Regions from separate parts of the Streptomyces sp. NPDC041814 genome, predicted to be linked through region 2. Evidence: riboswitches for the same ligand, from Rfam matches in the RefSeq annotation. Region 2 holds a riboswitch; the other holds the start of a gene.
The links. A riboswitch is a leader RNA that binds a small molecule or an ion and turns the genes downstream of it on or off. The one in region 2 is predicted to bind thiamine pyrophosphate.
Positions count from the first base shown of each region.

Region 1: it holds a riboswitch for thiamine pyrophosphate, as region 2 does, so the genes downstream of both, ACZ6C6_RS30440 (purine-cytosine permease family protein) here and thiO (glycine oxidase ThiO) in region 2, are expected to answer to the same signal.

Region 1 is NZ_JBVJAM010000015.1:80,195-94,572, reverse strand. It holds gene ACZ6C6_RS30475 (beta-galactosidase) at 1-2,018, opposite strand, end outside; gene ACZ6C6_RS30470 (DUF4838 domain-containing protein) at 2,104-4,359, opposite strand; gene ACZ6C6_RS30465 (aliphatic sulfonate ABC transporter substrate-binding protein) at 4,356-5,384, opposite strand; gene ACZ6C6_RS30460 (ABC transporter ATP-binding protein) at 5,381-6,163, opposite strand; gene ACZ6C6_RS30455 (ABC transporter permease) at 6,167-7,018, opposite strand; gene ACZ6C6_RS30450 (sulfatase-like hydrolase/transferase) at 7,015-8,502, opposite strand; gene ACZ6C6_RS30445 (ROK family transcriptional regulator) at 8,707-9,903, shown strand; TPP riboswitch at 9,947-10,040, shown strand; gene ACZ6C6_RS30440 (purine-cytosine permease family protein) at 10,031-11,413, shown strand; gene ACZ6C6_RS30435 (TROVE domain-containing protein) at 11,420-13,012, opposite strand; gene ACZ6C6_RS30430 (helix-turn-helix domain-containing protein) at 13,287-14,222, opposite strand.
Region 2 is NZ_JBVJAM010000001.1:354,555-368,932, reverse strand. It holds gene ACZ6C6_RS01685 (N-acetylmuramoyl-L-alanine amidase) at 1-2,558, opposite strand, end outside; gene ACZ6C6_RS01680 (class II 3-deoxy-7-phosphoheptulonate synthase) at 2,721-4,073, shown strand; gene ACZ6C6_RS01675 ((2Fe-2S)-binding protein) at 4,243-4,479, shown strand; gene bfr (bacterioferritin) at 4,486-4,965, opposite strand; gene ACZ6C6_RS01665 (sulfite oxidase-like oxidoreductase) at 5,119-5,751, shown strand; gene ACZ6C6_RS01660 (deoxyribonuclease IV) at 5,762-6,619, opposite strand; gene pknB (Stk1 family PASTA domain-containing Ser/Thr kinase) at 6,628-8,562, opposite strand; gene ACZ6C6_RS01650 (thiazole synthase) at 8,745-9,539, opposite strand; gene thiS (sulfur carrier protein ThiS) at 9,542-9,760, opposite strand; gene thiO (glycine oxidase ThiO) at 9,757-10,932, opposite strand; TPP riboswitch at 10,930-11,041, opposite strand; gene ACZ6C6_RS01635 (NAD(P)/FAD-dependent oxidoreductase) at 11,123-12,355, shown strand; gene ACZ6C6_RS01630 (Rv2175c family DNA-binding protein) at 12,436-12,801, shown strand; gene thiE (thiamine phosphate synthase) at 12,903-13,607, shown strand; gene metF (methylenetetrahydrofolate reductase [NAD(P)H]) at 13,748-14,378, shown strand, end outside.

The DNA of each region.
Region 1 (14,378 bases), on a different contig from region 2:
CCGGCGGCGTCGCGCTCCACCCGGACGGTCCGGCCGTTCCAGGTCAGGGTCCGTACCCCGGCGGGCGCGAAGACCCTCAGCGGGCCGGCCTCGCGGGTGTCGCCGGTGAGGTCGAGGCGATCGCCCCGGACGCGGGCGGTCCGGGCCAGTTCGGGGCCGGTGACCAGGACCCGGCCGCTGCCCGCGTCGAGCTGCCAGGTGGTGGCGACGCCCTCGCGGTCGCCGATGAGGACGGTGAGGTCCGGGGCACCACCGCCGGTGACACGCACGGTCCGGGGCGCGCCGTGCGCGTAGTTCAGCCGCAGGTCCTTGGCGACGGGATCCCAGACGGTTTCCACGGGCTCGCCGCCCGTGGTGGTGACCCGGGGCCGCGTCGCGTACCGGAGGACCGTCTCGCCGTCCGTGCCCCTCGCGCCGTCGAGGACGAGCAGATCGCGCCCGGCGGTGAGGTGCGTGAGCACCTGCGAGGTGGAGTAGACGAGCCGGTGCGGGCCGAAGGCGTAGTCCGCGACGAGCGTGGTGGCGTCCCGTCCGTCCACCGTGATCCCGGTCCCCGCCTTCTGCGGGACCCGCGCGTAGGCGGCGCCGGCGCCCAGGTCCAGCGGAAGGGTGACACGGCTGGTCGAGGTGTCGTTGGAATCGGGGTGGCGGAGTGTCAGGAGCCGCATGCCGTTGCCGGATACGGAGGTGGTGGCGGCCTGCTCGGTGGACCGGCGCTGCTGCGCCTTCACGGGGCCGCCACCGGTGACCGTGACGGCGGGCGCGGTGTCGGGCCCGGCGGAGGCGATCGGCCGCACGGCGCCCTGCAGGTAGCCGAACTCCTTCTGGACGGCCAGCTTCGGGGTGATCGCGCGGTTCTCGGCGATCGCCGCCCCGTAGTCGTAGGAGGTGAAGCCGGAACCGGGGTCACCGGTCCAGCCCCAGTTGGTGCCGCCGTACTCCATGTAGGTGTTGGAGAGGGTGGCACCGTTGGCGAGGTTGTTCACGGCGAACTGCCGGGTGAACGCCTCGTCCGCGAACTTCGCGCACTCGCCCGTCTGGAAGTCCCGGCCCCACGCGGTGAACGCGCCGCCCTGGCCCTCGGCGACGAAGACCGGGGTGGAGGGCGAGTAGCCGCGCACCCGGGATTCGTAGTCGCCGAGCTTCTTCCGGGGCCCGGCGCAGTCGAAGCCCAGCGGGTAGGTGTCGAACGCGTACAGGCCGAGCCGGGATCCGCCGGGACCGCCGGGCACGTTCCAGCCGTGCCCGTTGCCGTAGTCGTTGTGGAACAGCGGCACGGTGATGCCCTGTCCGAGCACGGCGCTCTGGAGCTTCTCGATGTAGTCGACGTGCTTCGCGGAGTTGTCGATCTGCTCGTTCTCGACCTGGTAGGCGATGACGCTGCCGCCGCCGTCGGTGATCTGGTGCTCGCGGATGACGCCGTTGACGGCCTTCAGCCACTCCAGGTCGGCCGCCAGGTTCTGCGGGTCGGCGGTGCGCTGCTCACCGGCGTACGTCGTCATGTACGGCGGCAGCCCGCCCATGCTCACTTCGGCGTTGATGTACGGGCCCGGCCGGGCGATGACGTACAGGCCCTCCTGCCCGGCCATGGTCAGGAGCCGGTCGATGTCGCGGACGCCGGTGAAGTCGTACGAGCCCGGCTTCGCGGAGTGGTAGCCCCAGAAGAAGTAGAGCGACACGGCGTTGAAGCCCGACGCCTTCAGTTTCTGGAGCACATCGCGCCACTGGTCCGGGCTGGGCAGCCGCCAGTAGTGGAATTCGCCGGACCACACGACCAGCCGCTGACCGTCGATCCGGAGGGACTTCGCGTCCCAGGTGACGGTGTGCGGGCGGTGGTCGTTGCCCGGGAAGCGGTGTGCGGTGGCTCCGGCCGCCGGCCCGGCCGGGCGCGCGGGGTGCGCGGAGACCGGGGGCGGGGAGAACAGGGACAGCGCGAGACCGGTGGCCAGGCCGGTGACGACCGCGCGCCGCCGTAAACGGCGCGGCCGGGTGCGCGGACGGTGGGGGTGGTGGGTCATGGACGCCCTTTCGCTGGTGTGCTCATGGTGCGTTTCCGTGGTCCGTGGAGCCGGTCGGGCTGGGCCGTGCGGGTCAGGGAGCCGGTCAGCGGATGTCGGTCACCACCTGCGAGGCGACCAGGCGTGTGCCGTCCGCGAGGCTGAAGTCCAGGGTGAGCAGTTCCGTGCCCGCCGCCGCGTCCGCCGTGGCGCTGACGGCGACCCGCTGGGCGTCGCCCCGGGTCCCGCGCACCCGCAGCGTGCCCCGGGGCGGCTCCACGCGGACGCCGTCCGGTGCGGTGGCCGTCCAGTGGACCGTGTGTCCGGCGAAGTCCACGTCCTGAGCCTCCACATCGAGCGGCACGGCGCCCCCTTCTCGTTCCAGCAGGAGCACCCCGGGGTCACCGAACCCGGCGGCGGGGCTCGCGTACGCGTCGACCACGGCCTGCCGGATCTTCGCGTCGTCGTACGGTGCCTGGCCCTGCGGGCCGTTCCACCGCCACCACGCCTGCATGTGGGGCAGGCAGACCCCGTTGAACCGGTTGCGGTGCACCAGCGCGCGGTACTCCCGGCGGGCGGCGTCGAGTTCGGGACTGCCCGCCGGAGCCAGGCCGATGCGCATGTCGGCGAGCGCGAGGCCCGCGTTGCGGGTCAGCCGGTCCAGGACCGTGCGGGGCGCCGCGTCCGTCACCTGCCCGGCCGCCTCCCGCAGCGCCGCCAGTGCCTGCTCGTAGGCCGTGCCGAGCGCGGCGGCGGTGTGCGTGTCCGGGTCGAGGCGCGTCAGGTCGTAGTAGGTGCGCATGGCGGGGACCGCGGGCTCCCCGAAGCGGGCGTGCAGGTAGCCGTCGAGGTACGCCTGCCCGTCCAGGGAGTCGTCCCAGGCCAGTGCGGCGACGAGGCTCTGGACGTGCTCGTAGGTGATCCAGTCGGCGGGTTCGCTGTACATGCCGATCCCGTCGAGACCGAGCCCCGCCTCGAAGGCCAGGTCGCCCGCGATGGTGGTCAGCGGGTGCACGGGCAGGCTGCGCCAGCGGTAGCGCCGGTAGTACTCGTACATGGCGAGCGGTCCGGTGTGCGTGGCCCGCCAGGCGCGCAGCGCGTCCGCGAACGGCACGTTGGCCTTCACGGCGGGGTCGCCGAGGTGGCCGTCGTAGGTGCGGGAGTACGCGGCGAAGTCCACGACCACCTCGGGATCGCTCGCGTGCTCGGCGTCCGGCGGGCGGACCGTGGACGCGTACGCGATGCGCTCGATGCGGACGCCGGGCAGCTCGCGGCGCACCACCCGGGCCAGCTCGTTGACCACCACGGACTCGGCGTTGGAGGCGGTGCCGTAGCGGTCGAGCACCGGCTTCTGGAAGGCACCGACGTCCGGGGGCCAGCAGTCGAAGAGGGTGATCTCCGGGCGCTCCCGGAGAAACGCCACGACCTTGTCCACGTAGGCGTTCAGGGCGTCGGGGTTGTAGATGTCGAACACCGGCCCGCCGGACTCGTAGTACTGCGGGTAGTCGGCCTTCGGCAGGAAGCTGTCGTAGCCGTGGCCGCCGGTCTCGATCCGCAGGCTCCGCTTGCCTGCCTCACGCGCGAGGACATCGCGCACCTTGTCGTACGTGGTGACGCCGAGGCCCAGGTAGTCGGTGGGGTACACGAAGGTGTTGAGCCGGTTCTTGGCCATCCAGTCGAGCAGCGGCGGCAGGCTGGCCGCCGTGTGGCTGAACCCCTCCTCGGCGTACTGCCGCCGCAGTCGCGTGGCGGGCCGGTCGGTGTGGCGTACGGGCGGCAGCGCGAGGTCGGGGGTGTGCGGTACGTGTTCGTGGTGGCCCTCGTACGCGGGGAAGGCGGGCGCGAAGAAGCGGACGCCGGTCCGCTCCAGGAGGGCGTACACCGCGTACAGCGGGGCCCGGTCGCCGTGCCCCGTCAGCAGGAGGCAGGTGCCGTCGCCGAGCAGGGTGAAGGAGTCCTCGGGGGCACCGGCGAGCGCGCGTCCGGCCTCGGCGAGGCGGCCCGGGGCGATCCGGCCGCCGCCGGTCCCGGTGTGCAGGGCCACCAGGCCGGTGACGCCCTCGGGGCGGGCGGCCGGGGCGGGTACGGCGCGCAGCGGAAGGCGGGCGCCGGTGATCCTGTGGAGGTAGTCGCGCAGTTCGGCGGCGGCGAATCCGGCGCTGCCGCCGCCCCACCACAGGATGGCGGCGCGGGCCCGGCCGCCGGAGGTCACGCGGAGCGCGCCGTCCGCCGCCGCGGCCTGCGTCGTCGTGGTCCCGGCCAGGAGCGCGGCGCCCGCGAGGCCGGCGGCTCCGGCCAGGAAGCCGCGGCGTCTCACGCCGTCCGGTGCGGTGCGGGGGTCGTGGTGCGGCGAGTCGTTCATGAGCGGTCCGCCCTTCCGGCCGCGGTGTAGAGGTCACCGAGGTAGTAGTCCTGGGCCTTGCCCGGGTCGGGCAGCTTGCCCATGCGGTGGAAGCCGGCGGCCAGTGCGTCGAACCAGCCGGCGACCGTGCCGTCCCGGGTGAGCTTCGTCAGCTCGCCGGAGGGCAGGATCTTCACGTACTTCGTGGAGCCCTTGAGCTGCCCGGCCGGGAGCTTCAGGAAGTCGGCGGTGACCGTCTCGGACTCCTCCGGGTGGGCCGCGATCCAGTCGCCCGCCGCCTTGAGGACGCCGGTGACCCTCTTGACGAGTTCCGGGTCGCCGGAGGCCAGTTCCGGCTGGGTGACGAAGACGTTGGGGAAGGTCAGCTTCGGGTAGTAGTCCTCGGTCCGGGTGATCTCCTTGAGGCCGGGGACCTTCTTCTTCATCGTATCGATCAGCGGGTACCAGGTGGCGGCGGCGTCGACCCGGCCGGAGGAGAAGGCGGTGACGACGGTGGAGGCGTCCATGGCGACCTTGGTGATGTCGTCCGGCTTCAGCCCGGCCTTGCTGAGGGCGAGGTTGAGGATCATGTCGCCGGAGGTTCCCTCGGCGACGGCGACCTTCTTGCCCTTGAGGTCCGCGGGCTCGCCGATGCCCGAGCCGGGGCGGGCGATGACCCGGTCGGCGAGGCCCAGCATGTTCACGGAGACGATGGAGGCGCGGCCGGACGCGGGCAGCCACAGGGCGCCGGGGCCGAGGTAGCCGAAGTCCAGGTTGCCGGTGCCCAGGGCCTGGACCTGAAGGGGTCCGTTGGTGAAGACCTTCAGTTCGGGGGTGACCCCGGCCTTCTCCCACAGCCCTTGTTCCCGGGCGACGGCGAGGGCGGCGGCGCCGCTGTAGTCGGCGATGTAGCCGAACTTCACCTTCTTCGGCGCGTCGGCGGAGCCGGACGAGGAGCTGTCGTCACAGGCGGCGGTGGTGGAGGCGAGCGCCAGGGCGAGGAACAGGCCCGCCGTGCGGCGGCGGAGGGCGCGGATCGGCTTCATGACGCGATTCCTTCGAGCGGGGCGGGCTGGTGGTGCACGGCGTGCCACACCTGGGCGCGCAGTGCGGCGAACTCGGGCGACAGGCGCTGCTCCTCGGTCCGCGGGTAGGGCAGCGTGACCGGGATGACGGTGTGGACGCGGCCCGGGCGGGCGGCCATGACGACGACGCGGTTGGCGAGGAAGACCGCCTCGTCCACGTCGTGCGTGATGAACATGACGGTGCGCCGGTCGCGGCCCCAGGTGTCCAGGAGCGATTCCTGCATCCGGACCCGGGTGAGCGAGTCCAGGGCGCCGAAGGGCTCGTCCATCAGGAGCACCTTCGGGTCGACGGCGTAGGCGCGGGCGATGGCGCAGCGCTGTTTCATGCCGCCGGACAGGGTCTTCGGCAGGGCGTCGGCGAAGTCGGTGAGGCCGACGAGTTCGATGACCTCGCGGGCCCTGCGCCGCCGTTCGGCCTTCTTGACGCCGGCGACCTTCAGCCCGTACTCGACGTTGGCGGCGACGGTCATCCAGGGGAAGAGGGCGTACTGCTGGAAGATGACACCGCGTTCAGGAGCGGGGCCGCTGACGGGTGCGCCGTCGACGCGGACCTCGCCGGTGGTGGCGTCGAGGAGTCCGGCGGCGATGTTCATCAGGGTGCTCTTGCCGCATCCCGAGGGGCCGACGACGGTGACGAACTCGCCGTCCTCGATGTCCAGGTTCACGTGGTCCAGGGCGAGGAATCCGCCGTCGCCGACCGCGAAGTCCTTCGTCACGTCGTGGAAGTCGATGTGGGGCATGGGTTACCGCCGTTCCTGCCAGTGGGTGAGCCGGCGCTCGGCGAGGAGCAGGAGCCGGTCCATGGCGAGTCCGATCGCGCCGATCGCGATGAGCTGGACGAAGATGGTCGGCAGGTCGTAGTAGACCTGCGCCTGCTGCATGCGGTAGCCGAGTCCGCCCTGGGCGGCGATGAGTTCGGCGGCGACGACGGTGGCCCAGGAGGCGCCGAGCCCGATGCGCATGCCGACCAGGATGAAAGGGGTTGACGCGGGCACGACGACGCCGGCGAAGACCTGTGGGTCGCGGGCGCCGAGGACCCGGGCCGCGTTGACGAGGGTGACGTCGACGGCGACGACGCCCTGGAAGGTGGAGACGACACAGGACAGGAACGAGGCCAGGAAGATCACGAAAATCTTCGGGGTCTCGTCGATGCCCATGAGCACGATGGCGAGCGGGATGATCGCGAGCGGCGGCACCATGCGGAAGAACTGGAGCCAGGGCTCGACGAGCCGGCGGACCACCGGGTACCAGCCCATGAGGAAGCCGACGGGGATCGCGAGGGCGACGCCGAGCACGTAGCCGGTGAGGACGCGCTTCAGGCTGGCGCCCGCGTCCTCCAACAGCGTCCCGTCCGCGATGAGATCACCCGCGCGCCGGGCCACGACGACGGGCCCCGGGAAGCCGTTGATGCCGCTCCCGGCGAGGGCGGTCCAGGCGAGCAGCCCGAGCGCCGCGGAGGCGAGGCCGAGGAGCAGGGAGGTGAGCCGTCCCGTGCCGGGCTTCTTCTTCGGCCGCGCGGCCGCGCGTCCGGGGGCGGCCGGCGGGCCGGGGGGTTTGGCGGGGTGCGGTGCGCGGGGTTTGTCCTGCACGTTCATGCGACTTCCTCCGCGACCCCGTCGACGTCGGCGGCCCGGCCGCCGCCGATGTCGGCCATGTAGCTCATCCAGGTGTAGGCCGGGTCGCCGCGGCGCAGCAGTTCGCGGTAGAGCCTGACGGTGAGGTCGCGGCGGACCTCCGCGTAGGCGGGGGCCTCGTACACGTTGTGCAGTTCGTGCGGGTCGGTCTCCAGGTCGTACAGCTCGTGCACGCTCTCCGGGTTGTGGACGAGCTTGTGGCGCCGGTCGCGGATCATGCGCTGGGAGTACGGGAAGTGGTGTCCGTGGAATTCGGTGACGACCTGGTCGCGGGTGCCGTCGGCGCCCTCCCCCTGGAGCAGCGGCAGCAGGCTGGTGCCGTCGCAGGGTTCGGGGACGGGTGCGCCCGCGAGCTCCAGGATGGTCGGGTTGAGGTCGATGAGGGTGGCGAAGTCGTCGTCGGTGCGGGCGGGCGCGCCGGGGACGCGGGCGATGCCGGGGATGCGGTAGATGTCCTCGTACATCGCCGGGCCCTTGTCGTTGAGCCGGTGGGCGCCGGTGAACTCGCCGTGGTCGGCGGTGAAGAAGACCGCCGTGTCGTCCCACAGTCCGTGGCCCTTGAGTGCCTCGACGATGCGGGCGACCTGGTGGTCGATCATCGTGACGTAGCCCCAGTAGACGGCGATGAGCTTGCGCCAGGCGGCGGCGTCGAAGTCGTCGGAGGACCAATAGGCGCTGTACTGGCGCTGCACTTCGGGCTTGCCCGCGAAGGTCTCGGCCATGGAGGCGGGCAGGGGTACGTCGTCGGGGTCGTACAGGTCGTAGTAGGCGTCGGGTATCAGGTACGGCAGGTGCGGTCCGTACCAGTGGCAGGACAGCATGAAGGGGGTGCCGGACGCCTTCCATCCGGCGGCGTAGCGGTCCAGCAGGGCGAGGGTGCGGTCGGTGAGGAACGCCTCGACGGTGGCCTCGGCGGGCTGCTGGAGCCGGCCTGCGATGAGGTGGCCGCGCCCGGTGCCGTTGGCGGCGGTCCCGAAGACGGGCTCGCGTACGGCGAAGGGCGGGAAGCCGTTCGCGTCGAGCCACTTCTCGTACGAGGGGTGGTGTACGGGGTTGAGGGCGCCGGGCAGGTGTTCGCCGTCGAGTCCGTGGAACTCGGGGCCGTGCTCGCGGCCGATGTGCCATTTGCCGACGTGTCCGACGGAGTACCCCTGGCCCTGCAACTGGCGCCAGAGCATGGGGGTTTCGTCGGACAGCTCGTCCTTGCTGCCGCCGTTGCGCTCGGGGTTGTTGAGCATGCCGTGGCGGAACGGGTGCAGGCCGGTGGCGAGGGAGGCGCGGGCCGGGGTGCAGATCGCGGTCGGGGTGTAGAAGCGGTCGAAGCGGGTGCCCTCGGCCGCGAGGGCGTCCAGGGCGGGGGTCCGGACGAGCGGGTTGCCGTAACAGCCCAGGGTGTCGGTCCGGTGCTGGTCGGTCATCAGGAACAGGACGTTGCGCGGAGCCACTCGGGCCGCCCTTTCGGTGGTCGCTCTCGGTGGTGACGGTCGCCGGCCGGCACGCGGTCCCGGGGTGCTCGACGCGCACCGGTTCCGGCGATTGACGGGAACTGTAGGGAGGCCCACTTTTTTACGTCAACCCTTGGGAATAAACATCATGTGAATTCGTCCGCCGCGTTGACAGAAACCCCTTGACCGATCGACCATGCGTCCATGACCGAACGCACCGATGCCCTCCAGCGCCTGCGCAGAGCCAATGAAGCCGCCGTGCTCGGCGAGTTGCGCAGGTCGGGCGCGCTGAGCCGGGGCGAGCTCAAGGAGCGGGTCGGTCTCTCCCGTACGACGCTGTTCGCGATCGTGTCCGACCTGCTGGACCGGAACGCGGTGGTGGAGCAGCCGGCCCCCGATCCCGGGCAGCCGAGGGGCCGCGGCCGCCCGGCGCTGGAGATCGCGCTGAACTCGCGCGGCGCCGAACTGATCGGCATCGACCTCCAGCGCCACCACATGCACGTGGTGGTCGCCAACTGCGCCCACGAGATCGTCGGCCGGTACAGCGCCCCCGTCCCGGCGGACAGCCAGGCCGCCGAACGGGCCGCGCAGGCGATCCGCGCGGTGGAGGAGCTGGTGCGGCGCGAGTCCATCAGCCTCGCCCCGGTGCAGGGCATCGGCCTCGGCCTGCCCGGCTTCGTGCAGAACCCGGCATCGGCCGACCCGCACACCATGACTCCGTTCGCCGGGCATGTCGCCGCCGAACTCGGCCGGCACTTCGGCGCCCCGGTCCTCACCGACAACAACTCCCGGCTGGCCGCACTGGCCGAGGTCACCTGGGGCGCGGCGCGGGGCTTCGACAACGCCGTCTACCTGCGCTGGTCCCAGGGCGTCGGCGGCGGACTCGTCGTCAACGGCTCCCTCGTGCGCGGCGCGCACGGAGCGGCCGGCGAGATCGGGCACACCAGCTGCGACCCCGAGGGCAAGCCGTGCCACTGCGGCGGCCGGGGCTGCCTGGAGGGGCTGATCTCCGTACCGGCACTGCTCGCCGCGTGCGCCGAGCGCGGCGTGGGCGCCCGGGACGCCGAGGAGCTGATCGCCCTGGCCGCCGAGGGCCACCCGGAGGTGGCCGATGTCCTGCGGGACGCGGCCGTCACCGCCGGGCGGGTGCTCGCCGCGCTCGCCGCCCAGGTCGACCCGGAGTGCGTCGTGGTCTACGGCGAACCGGCCGCGCTCGACGACCTCGTCCTCGCCCCGATCCGGGAGCAGATCGCCGCGCTGTCGCTGCCGTCCGCCCCGCGCTCCATCGAGGTACGCGGCTCCGCCCTCGGGGGCGACGCCGCCGCGCTCGGCGGGGTCGCGCTGCTGCTGCGCACGACCGGGCAGGACCTGGCGGAACTGCTGGACCGGCCCCCGGGCTGACCCCCGCGACGGCATCGGACGGGCCGGCGCTATTCTGGCCGCCACACCGGACACGGGGTGCCCCGCACGGGGCTGAGATCACACCCGTCGAACCTGAACCAGTTAGCACTGGCGGAGGGATGTCTTCATGTCGTTGTCGCATGCCCAGGACGAGCGCGCCGCTTTCGGCGGGCGCATGCCGAGCGCCCCCGGCGATCTGCGCATCGAGGCGCATGGGATAGCACCGGTCCCCGAGGACCGCCGCTACGGCCGGGCGGGCCGGCTGTTCACCGTCTGGTTCGCGCCCAACCTGACCATGACCGGTGTCTTCACCGGCACCGTCGGCATCGCGCTCGGCCTGGACTTCGGGACCGCGCTCGCCGCCGTCGTGCTCGGCACCCTCGTCGGCGCCGCGCCGACCGCGTATCTCGGCACCTGGGGCAGTCGCACCGGGTCCGGTCAGCTCCCGCTCGCGCGGCTGGCGTTCGGACCGGGCGTCGTGCTGCCGGGCGCCCTCCAGTGGCTGTCGTCCATCGCCTGGGACGCCCTGATCGGGCTGTTCGGCGGGGACGCGCTGGCACAGCTGTGCGGCTGGCCGTTCTGGCTGGGGGTCCTGGTCATGATGGCCGCGCAGGGGGCTCTCGGCGTGCTGGGTTACGAGGTGATCCACCGGCTCCAGACCGTGATGACGTTCGCCCTGGCCGTCGCCTTCGCCGTGCTCGCCGCGAAGCTCCTGAAGGGGGTGGACCCGGTGACCGCCTCGACCGTGCACGGCGCGGACCGGGCCGGGGCGTTCATCCTGACCTGCACCATCGCCCTGAGCCTGGCGCTGTCCTGGGCACCGTACGCGAGCGACTTCAGCCGCTACCTGCCGAGCGGGACGTCCCGGACGCGGATGTTCTGGTGCACGCTCGGCGGGATCAGCGCCTCCTTCGTGGCCGTCCAGACCATCGGGCTGTGGGGCGCCTCGGTCTTCACGGACCAGACCGCGCGCGGCATCGACTCGCTGCTCGGCGGAGGCGCGCTCGGGGCGTTCGGGCTGCTCGCGGTGGCCCTGGCCGCGCTCTGCAGCAACGCGATGAACGACTACAGCGGTTCGCTGGCGTTGCAGACGATGGGGGTGCGCCTGCCCCGTCCGGTGGCCGCCGCGCTCGCCGCCGCGCTGGGGTTCCCGCTGGTGCTGTGGATGCACGCGGCGGACACGACCGCCCGCTTCCAGAACGTGCTGCTTCTCGTCGGCTACTGGATCCCCGGCTTCGTGGCGATCGTGTCCGTGGACTGGCTGGTCCGCGCCCGGGCCCGGCGGGGCGCCCCCGTCGACCTCGCGGCCGAGCACGCCCGGCCGCGCCCTTGGTGGCCGGCGCTCGCCGCGTTCGCCGTGGCCTTCGCGGCGGCGGTGCCGTTCATGAGCACCGGCCTGTACGTGGGCCCGGTGGCCGAGGCGCTGCACGGGGCCGACCTGGCGTACGGGGTGGCGTTCCTCGTGGCACTCGGGGTGTACGCCCCGCTGCGGATGCGCGGGGCGCGCTGACTGCGCTCACTCCTCGGTGGTCCACGGCCAGGCCCCCCGCCGCCCGCTCTCGATGAACCCGGCCATCCGGAACGCGGCGTCGGTGAGGCCGCCGAAGGTGTGCCGGTTCGGTCCGGTGGGACCGTGGGCGGGCCGGTATCCGGCGAGGTTCCAGGTGTATACGGGGACCTCGCGCGGGACCGGGTCCGGGCTGCCGGGCGCGTGGGGCAGGGCCTGTTCGTCGGTGACGAGGAGCACCCGGTCGTGGCCCCGGTAGTGGGTGCGCAGCGCCTTGGTGGTGTCGGTGCCGCCGAGGCGGCCGAACCGCTTGAGCACGTCGAGGACCGGTTCGCCGGGCGCGTACGGGACCGGCGCGCTGCGCCAGCCGAACTCCACCAGGTCCGCGTGCTCGGCGCGCAGGGCGAACGCGGTGCCGAACACGGCTGCCGCGTCGGCCCGGTTGAGCGTGGACCGCTCGGAGAAGGTGTCGAAGAACATCGAGTCGGACCGGTCGACCAGAACCAGCGTACGGCCGGGCATGGCGGGCACGTTCGCCAGGCAGTGGCCGAGAGCCGCTTCCAGCGCGGCGGCCCAGCGCGGTGCGGCGTGCTGGTGCGCGGCGAGGTAGCGGAAGGGGAACTGCCGGGCGCGGGCGACCTCTTCGGGGTCCGCGATGCGGGCGGCGACGCGCTCGGCGGCCTCGTCCGCGAGGCCGGCCCGGTCGAAGTTGCGGAGGTTGCGCAGGAGGGCCATCGGGCCCATGACGGGGATCAGCGCCTCCCAGACGGCGGCGTCCAGCGGCCCGTGCAGCCAGCCGGCCACGGACTCCCAGGTCATGCCCGCCGCGACCAGCCGTTCCGCGCCGCCGGGGCTGGTGATCAGGGCGCGCCGCTCGTCCACCGGGGTGTCCAGGAGCGCCCGGTGCGCGGTGAGCAGCCGGTCGCCGGCCGGGGCGGTCGCCCGGTCCGGGTGGTGGCGGCGGTCCAGGGCGTAGCGGAAGAGGGCGCCCTGCCACGGCCTGGCCGGGTCGGGGGTCGCGTGCACCAGGTTGAGCACGTCACCGAAGCGGAAGCCCTGGGAAGCGGTGTCGTACTTCAGCAGGGCGCGGGAGGTGTAGAGCCTGCGTACGGCGTCGGCGACGCCCCGCTTCACGGGCTGCGGCACCTGGCGCCCGTACGTCGCGATCCAGTACGCGAGCAGTTCGCCGGGCTCGTCGGCCCGTTGGAGCACCGCGTCGACCACGGACCGGTTGGAGGGCCCTTCGCAGGTCGGGGCAGCGAGCCGTGCGCGTACGTAGGCGGCGGCGCCGACCAGGGACGCGGTGCGCATGTTGCCCTCGCCGCGCAGCCACCGGAGCAGCCCTGCCGTCCACCCGGGGTGCTCGACGGCGAGGCGGGCGACGAGGGTGGTGTACCGGTCGTCGCGGTCCGCGCCGCTCTCGTAAAAGGTCTCCTGGGAGACGAGGTTGCCGACGGCGAGGAGGAAGAGCTCCTCGTGGGGCTCCCGGATGAAGGCCGGGCCGCCCTCGTAGGTGCGGAGGTCCCGTGCGGTGGATCCGGGCACGGACCGGGTGGCGGCCAGGTGGCGGGCGGCGGCCGAGACATGCGGGGCCACCAGCATCTCGGACCAGACCTTCGAGACGCGTCGGGAATGACGAGGCAGTGAATCCCCCCGGATTCGAGCGATGGTGAGACGCACGCGCCCGGCGAGATCAAGGAACATGGCGGCGGCGTCACTTGAGTGTCAGAAGGAAGTAGCCGCAACCGGGCGCACCGCCGGGCGCGGGCGCGTGGGAAACGTACAGGGCCCGCCGGGAGTCGCACCACCGAATTACCGCGCGCCCTTTCGACGGGCCGGGACCGGCGGTGGCCCGCCGGTCCCGGCCCCGCTTCCGTCAGGGCATCCGGGCCGTTCCCGTCGGCGCGCACTGCGTCTGCTTCTCGGAGGGGATCTCCCCGCACACACTCATGGAGTCGAGCGGCGCCTCCTTGGAGACCCCGAGCATCTTGGTGTACGAGTCGTGCTCGAAGCGGATGAAGGCGTCCAGCTCCATCCCCCGGGCGTCCTTGATGATCACCCTGTCGCCGACGGCGCCGCCCTCGATCCGGCCCCAGACCGCCTGGCAGGCGGCGCTGTAGCGCAGTTCGATCTGCATGCCGCGCAGGAAGGTGCTCTTGGCGGTCTTCGCGTCCCACTGGCACTCCATGGCCTGCGGATCGTTGCGCCAGCAGGTGGCCGACGTGCACTTGACCTTGATGTCGCCCGCGCCGGGCACGAGGTCCGCCCCCTGTCCGCCCGCCTTCTTGCTCTCGGTACGGGCCTTCGCGGCGTCCGGGCCCTGTTCCGCTCCCGCGAGATACGGGGAGAGCAGCCCGGTCGCCACCGAGCCCATCAGGGCGCCCGCGGCGATGTACCCGATCACCGCGCAGCGGCGCCGCCACGACACCCCGGTCCGCTCGCCCGGCGTCCGCCCGTCGCCTGCCGTGTCACCGGCGGCGGTGTGCGCCGCGGGGGGCCGGTCCGGGCCGCCGGGCACGACCGGCTCCGGCTCCGTGCCCGGCGCACCGGCCCTGGCCAGCAGGTCGAGCAGCGGCCCGGGCGGGGTGCCCGCCACGGCCGCCAGCTGCTCGACCGCCACGGGGGTCGGCAGCTGCTTGCCGTTGAGAAACCTCTCCCAGGAGGAGCGGCTGTAGTGCGTACGGCCGGCCAGCCCGCCGAAGCTGAGCTGCGCCCCCTCCTTGATCCTCCGCATTTCCGCGCCCAGTTGGGCGCGGGCCGTTGCGGTGGCATCCAGTGCCGGGTTCTTCGGATCCGACTTCACGTTCGACATGCAAGACCCCCCTCGTCATGTGCGCCCCACGCGTCATCTCCTCCCCCGGACCGACGCGGCGCGAGGGACACAATAGATGGGGTATGTGACAGCTCCGCAGCCTCTGAACCGCGTGGCGTGGCGCGGAACCGGGCCTGCCTGTCACACCGGCCGCGA
Region 2 (14,378 bases):
GCCGAGCCGGTGCCCGTGTAGATCCACAGGACCCCGGACTTGTCCCGGGCCACGAAGTCCGCCTTGCCGTCGCCGTTCAGGTCGCCGGTGGAGACGATCTGGTCGTAGATCTGCCAGCCGTACCCGATCTTCGCCTTGGGCTCGAAGGGGCGGGCCGGGTCACCGGTGCCCTTGTAGAAATAGATGTCGCCGGCGCTGTTGCGGGCGATCAGGTCGGCCTTGCCGTCACTGTCGAGGTCGCGCATGCCGTTGAGGCTGCTGTACTGGTTCCAGCCGCTGCCGGTCTTGAGCCGGGCCATGTACGGCTTGTCCGGGTTGCCGCTGCCCCGGTAGTACCAGAGGACGCCGTCCTTGTCGCGGGCCACGAAGTCGCCCGTACCGTCGGCGCGCAGCGCGGTCATCGCGGTGATCGCCGTGTAGCCGCCCCAGCCGTAGCCCGCCTGGTAGCGGCGGTAGTACGGGGAGGAGGCGCTGCCGGTGCCCTGGTACTGCCAGATCCGGCCCGCGCTGTCACGGCCGATCATGTTGTAGCGGTCGGTGGCCGTGACCGGCGCGACGCTGGTGGAGGTCTGGACGTCGCTCGCCTTCACCCACGCCTGGCGGTGGTTGTAGCGGATCGGCAGATAGGAGGTGGAACCGATGACGTCCGTCTGGGCCGAGCCGAACCAGTCGTCGCCCTTCACCTCGGCGCCGGCCAGCGCGTACCCCTGGCCCGCGGGCAGCGTGTACTTCGTCAGGTAGTCCGGGTCGTCCGTCGGCGCCTCCAGGCCCGCGGCCTCGTAGGCGGCGGTCTCCGGGTAGGTACGCCCGTAGATCCGGACCGTCACCCCGGCCTTCGCCTTCACCACGCGCGGGGCCGCCGCGAGCGGCACGGTGTACTGGCCGCCCGGGTTGGAGAACCACGCCTTCTTCCCGGCGTACCAGATCGCCGTCCAGTCGCCCTTGGCCTCGGCGACGACGTAGGTGTCGCCCGCGCGGACCTTGTTGCCCCAGTTGGAGCCCTCGCTCCACAGCGCCGAGAAGTAGGGGTCGGTCAGCGTGGACGCGCTGGTGGACGGCGAGGTGTACAGGTAGCCGAAGTTCGCCGGCTGCTTGGTGACCGCCTTGGTGCCGTACGTCAGCGTCGGCTGGTTGGCCGTGGTGAACGGCGGCACCACGCGCACCAGTTGCCCCGCCTTGACCGGGCCGCCGGCGCCGCTCGCGCCCGTCGGGGCGCCCATCAGGCCCATGAAGTGGTTCCAGTCCCAGAACGGGCCCGGGTCCCAGTGGGTGTCCTTGGACTTCGCGTCCAGGGAGACGGGCACCTCGTCGTGGCCGATGATGTGCTCACGGTCCAGCGGGATGCCGTACTTGTCGGCCAGGAACTTCACCAGAGCCGCGGTCGACTCGTACTGCGACTCGCTGTACCAGCTGCCCTCCTTGATGGCGTAGCCCTCGTGCTCCACGCCGATGGAGTGCATGTTCAGGGTCCAGTTGCCCGCGTGCCACGCCAGGTCCTTGTTCTCGACCATCTGCGTGACCAGCCCGTCCGACGCGCGGACCAGGTAGTTGGCGCTCGCGGCCGCGCTCGGGCTGGTGAGGGTGGTCAGCGAGCTCGCGTAGTCGCCCTCGGTGTCGTGGATCACGATCTGCCGGATGTCGACGCCCTTGTCGGGGCGCACGGCGGGGGTGTAGCTGCGCTGGCCCGTGCTCGACGTCTTGGCCGGGACGAAGTTGCAGTTCAGACCGGACGGGCACTCGGGGGTGGGGGTCGCGGCGGTGCTCGCGAAGGACGCGGCCAGCGGTACGTTCGCCGGCTTGACCGGCTGGACCGAGGGGTCGGCCGGCAGCGAGACCCGCTGACCGTCCTGGGTGAGCGCGCTCTCGCCCGTACGGATCGAGTCGAAGACGCGCTTCGCGAAGAGGTCGGCCCCCTTCTTGTCCGGCGACTGGCTGAACCGCGCCACCGCCGGATACCACTGCGAGGCGTCGTCGGACAGGGAGCCCTTCGCGTCGCGCTGGTACTCGGCGAGGAGGGCCGCGCCCGCGCGGATGCTGTCCTCGGTGTCGTCGCGTACCGACGCCGTGTCCGTGTCGATCAGCTCGGCGGCCTCGTCCAGCGTGTGCAGCCGGGGGTCGGAGGTGTCGACCGTCTTCTTCGGCAGGTCGCGCAGCGCCTTCGCGGGGTCGAAGGCCTTCTCGATCTCCGGCCGGCCGGACATGTTCATGTGCGCCAGACGTTCCTTGTCGTCCGGCTGCTCCACGTCCCCGGCCGACACACTGGTCAGCCCCATGACGTTGTACGCCCCGGTGGTGCTCGGCTCGCCGTCGTGGCTCTCCCAGCGCGTCTGCCGGTACGAGACCGCCATCAGTACGCTCCGGGGCACGTCGAACTCACGGGCCGCGTCCTCGAACTGGGCCTGGAGCACGGCGGACGGCGCGGAGGCCTCGGCGGTCCCCGTGTCCGGGTCCTGCGAGGCCACGGCCAGGGTGCCGATCGTCGCGGTCGCGACCACGGCGGCGCCGACGCCGATCAGGAGCCGTCTCTTCCTGAGGTCCCTACGGTGATTCCGCTTCAAGTCCCCACCCTCGATGTCCACTTGTCCAACGTTGTTCAACGCTGAAAGACGGGAGGCTAGCAGGAGCTCCGGACAGCCCTCGCACCGGCCGTGCCGAGACGTCCGTCTCAGTGGCTGGGAAACCGGGAAAAGGAGCGGGCGCAACCCCGTAATGTGGACGCCGTGACCGTGAACGCCAATACCTCCGTCGCCGGTGGCAACACCTGGCGAGACCTTCCCGCGGCGCAGCAGCCCGAGTACCCCGACTCCGAGGCCCTGCGCGATGTACTCGCGGACCTCGCGTCGTATCCGCCGCTCGTCTTCGCGGGCGAGTGCGACCAGCTGCGTGCCCGTATGGGAGCCGTCGCCAAGGGCGAGGCGTTCCTGTTGCAGGGTGGGGACTGCGCCGAGGCATTCGACGGCGTGTCGGCCGAGCACATCCGCGCCAAGCTGAAGACGCTGCTCCAGATGAGCGCCGTCCTCACCTACGCGGCCTCCGTGCCTGTCGTCAAGGTCGGCCGGATCGCCGGGCAGTACTCCAAGCCGCGCTCCAAGCCGACCGAGACCCGCGACGGCGTGACCCTGCCGACCTACCGGGGCGACTCCGTCAACGGCTTCGCCTTCACCGAGGCCGACCGCGTCCCCGACCCCGAGCGCCTGAAGCGGATGTACCACGCGTCCGCCTCCACGCTGAACCTCGTGCGCGCCTTCACCACCGGCGGTTACGCCGACCTGCGCCAGGTGCACGCGTGGAACCAGGACTTCGTGAAGTCGTCCCCGTCCGGCCAGCGCTACGAGGCCCTGGCCCGCGAGATCGACAACGCGCTGAACTTCATGAAGGCGTGCGGCACCGACCCCGCCGAGTTCAAGGCCGTCGAGTTCTACGCCTCGCACGAGGCCCTGCTGCTGGACTACGAGACGGCGCTGACCCGCACCGACTCGCGCACCGGCCACCTGTACGACACCTCGGGCCACATGGTGTGGATCGGTGAGCGCACCCGCCAGATGGACGGGGCGCACATCGAGTTCGCCTCCAAGGTCCGCAACCCGATCGGGATCAAGCTCGGCCCGACGACCACCGTGGACGAGGCCCTGGGCTACATCGAGCGCCTCGACCCCGAGCGCGAGCCCGGCCGGCTGACCTTCATCGTCCGGATGGGCGCCGACAAGGTCCGCGACAAGCTGCCCGAGCTGGTCGAGAAGGTCACCGCCTCCGGCGCCACCGTCGCCTGGGTGACCGACCCGATGCACGGCAACACCTTCGAGGCGGCCTCCGGCCACAAGACGCGCCGCTTCGACGACGTCCTGGACGAGGTCAAGGGCTTCTTCGAGGTGCACAAGGGCCTCGGCACGCACCCCGGCGGCATCCACGTCGAGCTGACCGGTGACGACGTCACCGAGTGCGTCGGCGGCGGCCACGAGATCTTCGTGGACGACCTCCACCAGCGTTACGAGACGGCCTGCGACCCCCGGCTCAACCGCAGCCAGTCGCTCGACCTGGCCTTCCTCGTCGCCGAGATGTACCGCGACCAGTAAGGCCGCGGCAGGCAGCACCGTACGACTGTGGGGCACGGATCGATGTGATCCGTGCCCCACAGGGCGTTCCGGGCTTTTGCCGCCCCCCGGGGGACGGGTAAGGTTAGGTTAGCCTCACCGATCATCGGGGCGGCGCCCCTGACCCGTCCCCGCCCGGGAGGTGAACCGCATGTACGTCTGCTCGTGCTTCGGCGTTACGGAGCAGCAGGTCAAGGAGCATGCGGCGGCCGGGGCCTGCACGCCCCGCCAGATCGCCTCCGCTTCCAAGGCCGGCACGGACTGCGGCGGCTGCGTCCGCACCATCCAGGCGATGCTCGGCCGGGGCGCCTGCCCGCGCCGCGAGCTCCTGGAGCAGAAGAGGACGGCCGCCGCCACCCCGGCGGACGGGCTCCCCGAGGCCGCCTGAGCGCGGTCAGCTCTCCGGCTGCTCGATGAGCTGCGCGATGTACAGCGGCTCGCCCAGCTTCTCGACCAGGTCGAGCTGGGTGTCGAGGTAGTCGATGTGGTGCTCCTCGTCCGCGAGGATCGACTCGAAGATGTTCGCCGACGTGATGTCGCCCTTGTTGCGCATCAGCTCGATCCCGCGCTTGAGACGGTCGATCGCCTCGACCTCGATCTGCCGGTCGGCCTGGAACATCTCGGTGACCGTCTGGCCGACCCGTACGTGGAACAGGCGCTGGTAGTTCGGCAGGCCGTCGAGGAAGAGAATGCGGTCGGTCAGGATCTCGGCGTGCTTCATCTCGTCGAAGGACTCGGCGCGCGTGTATTTCGCCAGCTTGGTCCAGCCGAAGTTGTCCTGCATCTTCGCGTGCAGGAAGTACTGGTTGATGGCGGTCAATTCGGCGGTGAGCTGTTCATTCAGGAACTCGATGACCTCGGGGTCGCCCTGCATCGCAGAGGCTCCTTCCAACGGTGAACCGGGCACGTTGGCGGCATCCTCGCACCGGACCCGGTGACCGTCCAGTAAGTACATGCTTAGTACGAGTTGCCCGAATCGCCTCCGCCCTGGTCACGACCACCCCCGCCTGTCTGTCACCATGGAGTCATGGGTCAGCCGGAAAGCCGGGAACACCGCGCGTCAGAGCAGTCCGAGCTTCCGCCGGGCCAGCGGCTGCAGCGCGGATGGCCGGTTACCCACTACGGGCCGGTCCCCAAGTTCAAACCCGAGCGCTGGGAATTCCGTGTCTTCGGCGCGACCGCCGACGCCGAGAAGCACTGCTGGAACCACGAGGAATTCTCGGCACTGCCGTTCTCCTCGGTCGTCGCCGATCTCCACTGCGTCACGAAATTCAGCATGCTGGGCTCCGAGTGGGGCGGTGTGCTCGCCCGCGACGTGGTCGCCCTCGCGCCGCCCGCCCCTCAGGTCACCCATGTGATGGTCTGGGCCGAGTACGGCTTCAGCTCCAACCTCCGGCTGGACGACTTCCTCTCCGACCGGACCCTGTTCGCCACCCACAAGGGCGGCGAACTGCTCACCGCCGAGCATGGCTTCCCGCTCCGGCTCGTCGTCCCCCATCTGTACGCGTGGAAGGGCCCCAAGTGGGTCCGGGGCATCGAGTACATGACCGCCGACCGCCGCGGCTTCTGGGAGGAGCGCGGCTACCACAACATCGGCGACCCCTGGAAGGAACAGCGCTACTCCTACCAGGAGGAGCCCGGGGACGGCCCCGAACTCTGAACCGGGCGTCTCACCCCCCGTCGCGCAGCGCCTGCAGCCGGGCCACGTCCGCAGCGTGGCCCTCCTTGCCGCCCGGCGTCTCGATCACCAGCGGCACGCCCTCGGTGGCCGGGTGCGTGAACAGCTCGCGGAACGGCTCCTCGCCGATGTGGCCCGAGCCGATGTTCTCGTGCCGGTCCTTGTGGGCGCCGGACACGTCCTTGGAGTCATTGGCGTGGATGAGCTTCAGCCGGCCCTCGCCGACCGTCTCCACCAGCAGGTCCAGCGTCTCCTTCATCCCGCCAGGCCCGGCCAGGTCGTGCCCAGCCGCGAAGATGTGGCAGGTGTCCAGGCAGACCCCGAGCTTCGGGTGGGCGTCCAGCGCCTCGAAGTACGGACCGAAGTCCCAGGTCCGCGAGCAGAGCGAGGAGCCCTGCCCGGCGGTGGACTCCAGCAGCAGGAACGGGTCGTCGTCGTGCGTCAGCTCGTCCAGCAGCGGCAGCATGTGTGTCCGCACCTGCGCCAGCGCCTCCTCGCGGGGCCGCCCGCCGGTCGCCGACCCCGTGTGCACCACCACGCCCAGCGCCCCGATCCCGCGGGCCCGGCGCAGCGAGTGGCGCAGCGACTCCACGGACCGCTCCACCGTCGCCGGGGTGTGCGAGCCGAAGTTGATCAGATACGGGGCGTGTACGTAGGCCGGTACCGACTCGGCGGCGCACTGCTCGCGGAACAGGGCGTCCTGGGCCGGATTCCCGGCCGGGGTGGCCCACCCGCGGGGGTTGGCGACGAAGACCTGGACCGCTTCGGCGCCCATCTCGCGGGCGTAGGGGAGGCCGGCCTTGGCGAGGCCGCCGGCCACGGGGACATGGCCGCCGACGGGGTTGCGCATACGGATCTCTACAGTCCCTTGGTCTTGATGGTGATGGTGTCGCCCTCGGGGGCCCGGTCGCCGCCGTCCACGGACTGGCTGGAGACCTTGTCGCTGAAGGAGAGGAACCCGTGGTCGACCTCGACCTCGAAGCCGGCCGCCTCCAGCTCGTCGCGGGCGTCGTCCACCTTCTTCCCGACCACGTCCGGCACCTCGACCATGCGCGGACCGGAGGAGACCGTCAGCGTGATGGTGTCGCCATCGGCCGCCTCGGCGCCCTCCTCGGGTGACTGGACGGCAATGTCGCCCTCGTCCTCGGGCGAGTGCACCCGGCCGGGCTTCACCTTCGCCTTCAGCCCCTCGTCGGCCAGCGTGTCGGTGGCGTCCTCCACGGAGAGCCCGGTGACGTCCGGGACCGCGATGGGGCTGCCCTGGGAGACGACGATCGCGACCGCCGAGTCCGGGTGGCGGTCGGCGCCCGCCTCCGGCTCCGTGCGCAGCACCTCGCCGGCCGCCACGTCCTCGCTGAACTCCTTGGTGACCATGCCCGGGAGCAGGCCCGCCTTCTTCAGCCGCTGCCTGGCGTCGGCGAGCCGGTCGCCCGCGACGTCGGGCACCTGGATGATCTCGGGGCCGCGCGACACGACGAGCGAGACCGAGCCGTTGCCCCTGATCCGCGCGCCGGACCTGGGATCGCTGCTGATCACCTTGCCCCGCTCGACGGTGTCGCTGAAGGCCCGCTCCACGCCCTTGAGTTCCAGGCCCGCGTCGGAGAGCCGCTTCCCGGCCGCCTGCTCGGTCTGGCCCAGCAGCGAGGGGACCTTCGTGAACTGCCCGGAGTTGATGTACCAGACGCCGCCACCGACGCCCAGGACGACGAGCACCGCGAGGACCGCCGCGATCAGCCCGCGCCGGGGGCCGCCGAGCGGCCCGCGCCGGCGCGGCGGCAGCGGGTGCTGCGGAGGCGGGGGCATCTCCAGCCGGCTGGTGTGGTGGGCGGTGCCCAGGTCCTTCGGCAGCACCCGGGGGATCACCGTCGTCCGCGCGTCGGAGCCCTTCGCCCCGCCGCCCGGTCCCGGCTCCGGCAGGGCCTGCGGCGGTACGGCGTCGAGCTGCGCGTCCGTGAGGGCGGCGCGCGCCCGGCGGGCCCCGGCGAGCAGCGCCACCGCGTCGAACGGGCGGGCCTCCGGGTCCCGGGCGGTGGCGTCGGCCACCAGCGCGTCCAGCTCGGGCGCGAGGCCGGGGACGACCGCCGACGGGGGCGGTACGTCCTCGTGCAGATGCTGGTAGATGACCTGGGCGGGGGACTCCCCGTCACGCGGCTTGTCGCCGGTCAGCATCTCGTAGAGCACGACCCCGCAGGCGTACACGTCGGCACGGGTGTCCGCCGTGCCGTGTTCGATCTGCTCCGGGGCCAGGTACGAGACGGTGCCGAGGATCGTCCCGGTGGTGTTCGTGACCGTGTCCACGGCCCGGACCAGGCCGAAGTCGGCGACCTTGACCCGGCCGTCGTCCCCGATCAGCACGTTCTCGGGCTTCATGTCGCGGTGCACGAAGCCCGCCCGGTGCGCCGCGCCGAGGGCGGCGAGCACCGATTCCAGGATGTCCAGCGCGGCCCGGGGCGCGAGCGCACCGCGCTCGCTCAGCACGTCGCGCAGCGTGCACCCGGCGACGTACTCCATGGCCAGATAGACGTACTGCCCCTGGGCGCCCTGGTCGAAGACCCCGACCACGTTGGGGTGGGCGAGATGCGCCACCGACTTGGCCTCGCGGATGAACCGCTCCACGAACGAGGCGTCGGTCGCCAGCGCCGGGTGCATCACCTTGAGGGCGAGCACCCGGTCGAGCCGCATGTCCATGGCCCGGTAGACCGTGGCCATGCCGCCCACGGCGATGCGGGCATCGACGCGGTAGCGGCCGTCGAGCAGCTGCCCGACGAGGGGGTCCTGGAGGGTCGTATCCACCATGCGAGTCTACGAGCCGCCGCGGCCGGGCCCGCCGCTGTGGAGCGAACCCGGGGCTGGACTGAAGCCGAGCCGTGACAGGGGCGCGCCGCCCGAGCCCGGAATCCCGGCTTCCAACGGGCTTCCGGCCCTGGAACTGTGGATTCCGGCACGTTGGTCCGGACCGGGGCGGCCCCTCGCGCTCAGAACGCCGGGCGCTCCGGATCGAGCACCGCCCGCCCCGCCGTCGGCGACGACGCCTCCGCGAAGTGGCGGCGCGGGATGCGCCCGGCCCGGTGCGCGAGCCGCCCGCCCTCCACCGCGTGCCGCATCGCGGCGGCCATCAGCTCCGGCTCCTGGGCCCGGGTCACCGCCGAGGCGAGCATCACCGCAGAGCACCCCAGCTCCATCGCGAGCGCCGCGTCCGACGCCGTCCCGGCACCGGCGTCCAGGATCACCGGCACCCCGGCCCGCTCCGTGATCAGCTGGAAGTTGTGCGGGTTGCGGATGCCCAGGCCCGAACCGATCGGGGAGCCGAGCGGCATGACCGCGGCGCACCCCACGTCCTCCAGCCTCCGGGCCAGGACCGGGTCGTCGTTGGTGTACGGCAGCACCGTGAACCCGTCGTCCACCAGGATCTCCGCGGCGTCCAGCAGCTCGACCGGATCGGGCAGCAGCGTCCGTTCGTCGGCCACCACCTCAAGCTTCACCCAGTCCGTGCCCAGCGCCTCACGGGCCAGCCGGGCGGTGAGCACGGCCTCCCCGGCGGTGTAGCAGCCGGCGGTGTTCGGCAGCACCCGGATGGACAGCTTCCGCAGGACGGAGAGGACCGAGCCCTGCACGGTCGGGTCGAGGCGGCGCATCGCGACGGTGGTCAGCTCGGTGCCGGACGCGATCAGCGACCGCTCCAGCACGTCCAGGCTGGGCGCTCCGCCCGTGCCCATGATCAGCCGGGACGTGAAGTCGGTGCCGCCGAGGGTGAACAGGTCGTCGGACATCGTCAGCCTCCCTGGACCGCGGTCAGGACCTCGACCCGGTCGCCGTCGGCGAGCGCGGCGGCGGACCACCGGCCGCGCGGCACCACGGTCTCGTTGAGCGCGGCGGCCACCCCCGTCCGCGCGTCGGTCAGTGTCGCGACGAGGGTGTCCAGGGTGGTGCCGGGTGCGATGGCGGCCGGGGCGCCGTTCACGGACACGGTGAGCGGGGTGGGCTCGGTCATGCGGGCTGCTCCTGGGGTGCGGGGGCCGGGGCGAACCGGCCGGGCGAGAAGGGGCGGACCGGCTCGGGCAGCTCGCCGTCGGCCAGCAACGACGCCATGGCGTCCCCGGTGACGGGCGTGAGCAGCACGCCGTTCCGGCCGTGGCCGGTGGCGAGGTGGAGGCCGGGCAGCGCGGTGCGGCCGAGCAGCGGGGCGTTGTCCGGGGACGCGGGGCGCAGACCGGCCCGGGTCTCGGTGAGCGGCAGCTCGGTGATGCCGGGCACCAGCTCGTGGGCGTCGCGCAGCAGCTCGTAGACCCCGCCCGCCGTGACGGTGGTGTCCCAGCCCATCTCCTCCGTGGTGGCGCCGACGACCAGCTCACCGTTCTCGCGCGGCACGAGATAGACGTGGCTGCCCCGGACCACCGCGCGCACGGTGCGCGAGAGGAAGGGCGCGTACGCCGGGGGCACGGTGAGACGCAGCACCTGGCCCTTGACCGGGCGGACCGGCGGCAGGACGTGGGCGGGGACCCCGGCGAGCCGTCCGCTGAGGCTGCCCCCGGCGAGCACGACCTGGCCGGCGGCCAGCTCCGTACCGTCGTCGAGCACGGCGCCCACGGCCCGGTCCGCGACCACGGAGAGGCGGTCGGCGCGGCGGCGGTGGAAGACCACTCCGGCCCGTTCGCACGCGGTGAGCAGCGCGGCGGCGAGGCGGCGCGGGTCGACCTGGTGGTCGCCGTCCACCCGGAGGCCGCCGCGCACGCCCGGGGCGAGCATCGGTTCCAGGCGGCGGCACTCGCGCCCGGTCAGCCACTCCGACTCCAGGCCCGAGCGGCGTTGCAGCTCGTGGAGTTCGCGCAGATGGGCGCGGTCGTCGGCGTCCAGCGCGACAGCCAGGGTGCCGCAGGCGCGGAAGCCGATGTCCTGCCCGCTCGCCTCCTCCAGCTCCGCCGTGAACGACGGATAGCGCCGGGCGGAGGCGAGGTTGAGCCCGAGCAGCATCTCCTCGCCGTAGTGCAGTTCGGTGACGGCGGCCAGCATTCCGGCCGCGACCCGGGCCGCTCCGCCGCCCGGCCCGGGGTCGGCGAGCGCGACGGCCAAGCCGCGCCGCGCGGCCCGCCAGGCGGTCACCAGACCGATGACGCCGCCCCCGATGACGAGGACGTCGGCCCCTTCGGTGGGATGGGTGCGCATGGGCGTCCAGCCCCTCCCTTCGCCGGCATGACCCGGATCAGGTTCGTACGGTCGGAGGCCGCCAGCCTCCCTCTCAGCCCGGTACGCCCGGGCTCCCGCGTGTCTTACGGTGGCCACCCTAAACCCCGTCCCCCGGGGGCCGGGTGGGGCGCCCTTTCCTGACGCTCGGTCAGCTACGTAAGGTGGGCGGGTGAGCGAGCAGCAGCGGGCAGAGCGGACGGAACGCCGGGTCGTCGTCGCGGGCGCGGGCATGGCGGGCGTGCAGACCGCCGTCGCCCTGCGGGAACAGGGCTTCACCGGCCCCGTCACGCTGATCGGCGCCGAACCCCACCAGCCCTACGACCGGCCCCCGCTGTCCAAGGCGGTGCTGCTCGGCAAGGCGGAGGAGTCCGCCTTCGACATCGACTTCGAGGAACTGGACATCGCCCTCCGCCTGGGCTGCGAGGTCACCGGGGTCCGCGCCGGGGACCACGAACTGGACACCTCCGAGGGCCCGGTCCCCTACGACGTCCTGGTCCTCGCCACCGGCGCCGAACCCATCGCCCTGCCCGGCTCCGCAGGGGTCCCCGGCGTCCATCTGCTGCGCACCCTCGACGACGCGGCCCGGCTGCGCCCCGTCCTCGAAGCCGGGCACCCCGTCGTGGTCGTCGGCGCCGGCTGGATCGGCGCCGAGTTCGCCACCGCGGCCCGCGCCGCCGGCTGCGAGGTCACCGTCGTGGAGGCCGCCGACCGCCCCCTGGCGGGTGCGCTGCCCGCCGATGTCGCCGCCCCGATGGCCGCCTGGTACGAGGAGAGCGGCGCCCGGCTCCTCACCGGTGCCCGGGTCGCCCGCGTCGAGCCCGGCACGGTGGTGCTCGCCGACGGGCGCACCCTCCCGGCCGGTGCGGTCGTCGTCGGCATCGGTGCCCGCCCCGCCACCGGCTGGCTCGCCGGCTCCGGCATCGCCCTCGGGCCCGAGGGCTCGGTGACCGCCGACGCGGCGCTGCGCACCTCGCTCCCCGATGTGTACGCGGTCGGCGACTGCGCCTCCTTCCCCTCGGCCCGCTACGGCACCCGCCTGGTCGTCCACCACTGGGACAACGCCCTCCAGGGGCCCCGGACCGCGGCCGCCCACATCGTGGCGGAGGGCGCCGGCATCCCGCCGTACGATCCCGTGCCCTACTTCTGGTCCGAGCAGTTCGGCCGGTTCGTGCAGTACGCCGGGCACCACGCGGACGCGGACACGCTGCTGTGGCGCGGCGACCCGGCCGAGCCCGCCTGGTCGGTGTGCTGGCTGCGCGACGGCGTCCTGGTCGCGGTCCTCGCGGTGGGCCGCCCGCGCGACCTGGCCCAGGGGCGCCGGCTCATCGAGGCGGGGACCCGGCTCGACGCGGCGCGGGCCGGGGACCCCTCCGTCCCGCTGAAGTCGGCGGCCCTGGCCTGAGGGCGTTCCCCGGACCCCGCACGGACCTGAAGGGCCGAGTCCGGGTTTCGGCTGTCAGTCCGGGATGGCAGGCTTGTCCCGTGACCGAGATTGACGCAAAGATCGATGCTCTCGTCCCTGCCTGGCTCCACCTGCCCGACATCGCGGAAATGCTCGATGTCGAGGTGACGCGTGTGCGCCAGCTGGTCAAGGAGGGCCAGCTCATCGCCGTACGCCGTGGGGAGAACCGGGCGCTTCAGGTGCCCGCCGCCTTCATCGACGGCGACAAGGTGGTCAAGGGCCTCTCCGGGACCCTGACGCTCCTGAAGGACGACGGCTACTCCGACGAGGAGATGCTCGAATGGCTCTTCACCCCCGACCCGAGCCTGCCCGGTACCCCCGCGCAGGCTCTGAGTGAGAATCGCGGCACGGAGGTGAAGCGCCGCGCCCAGGCGCTCGCCGTCTGAACCGACCGGGGAAGCGGGCCGCACCGCGCGAGCGGGCGGCCCGCTTCCCCGCGCCGCACCACCGATCCGCCGTCACCGTCTTCCCCGGGGGGAACCGCACCATGTCCACGCCTACGCCGCGTCCCGAAAGCCCCGTCCGGCCCGCGACGCCTGGCACGCACTCTCGCGCGCAGCTGTCCGACGCCCGGCTCTACCTGTGCACGGACGCGCGCAGGCGCCAGGGCGACCTGCCCGACTTCCTCGACGCGGTCCTCGCCGGCGGCGTGGACATCGTCCAGCTCCGCGACAAGGGGATGGAGGCGGGCGAGGAGCTCGACCACCTCGCGGTCTTCGCCGACGCCTGCAAGCGGCACGGCAAGCTCCTCGCCGTCAACGACCGGGCGGACGTGGCCCATGCCATCGGCTCCGACGTGCTGCACCTGGGCCAGGGCGACCTGCCGGTCCCGGCCGCCCGCGCGATCATCGGCGCCGAGCCGGTCATCGGCCGCTCCACGCACGCCGAGGCCGAGGTGGACGCCGCCGCGGCCGAGCCCGGCGTGGACTACTTCTGCACCGGCCCCTGCTGGCCCACCCCCACCAAGCCCGGCCGCCACGCCCCCGGCCTGGACCTCGTCCGCTACGCCGCCTCACTCGCCCCCGCCCGCCCCTGGTTCGCCATCGGGGGCATCGACGCCGACAACCTCGACCAGGTGCTGGCCGCCGGGGCCCGCCGGATCGTCGTCGTGCGGGCCCTCACCGAGGCGTCCGACCCGGGTGCCGCCGCCGCCGATCTGGCGCGCCGGGTGCGCGAGCGCGCCGGAGCCTGACGCGGGACGGCCGCCTCCGGAACGGCGGGCAGGGACGGGCCTGGGACGAATCTGTCCGAAGGATGGACAAGAATCAGTCAATTCCGGCAAATGACTCCGGTTCGGTTGGGGGCCCGCCCCGCCCTGGTTAACCTGCCCGTATGGCCCTTGGCACACCTTCCACCAGGACAGATCACGCGCGCACCGTGCGTGAGATGCTCGCGACCGGCGAGACCTCGTACTCGTTCGAGTTCTGGGCGCCCAAGACCGAGAAGGGCGAGCGCAACCTGTGGAACGCGCTGCGCCGGGTCGAGGCCGTCGCCCCGAGCTTCGTCTCGGTGACGTACGGAGCCGGGGGCTCCACCCGCTCCGGCACGGTGAAGGCCACCCAGGACATCGCCGCCGAGTCCACGCTCACCCCGGTCGCGCACCTCACGGCGGTGAACCACTCGATCACCGAACTCCGCAACATGGTCGGCCAGTACGCGGACGCCGGCATCCGGAACATCCTCGCCGTGCGCGGCGACCCGCCGGGCGACCCCATGGGCCCCTGGGTCGAGCACCCGCAGGGCGTGAAGTACGCGGCGGACCTGGTCCGGCTGATCAAGGAGGCCGGCGACTTCTGCGTGGGCGTCGCCGCGTTCCCCGAGAGGCACCCGCGCTCCGACGACTGGGACACCGACGTCCGCCATTTCGTGGACAAGTGCCGCGCGGGCGCCGACTACGCGATCACACAGATGTTCTTCGATCCCGAGGCATATCTCCGGATGCGTGACCGGGTGGTCGCGGCGG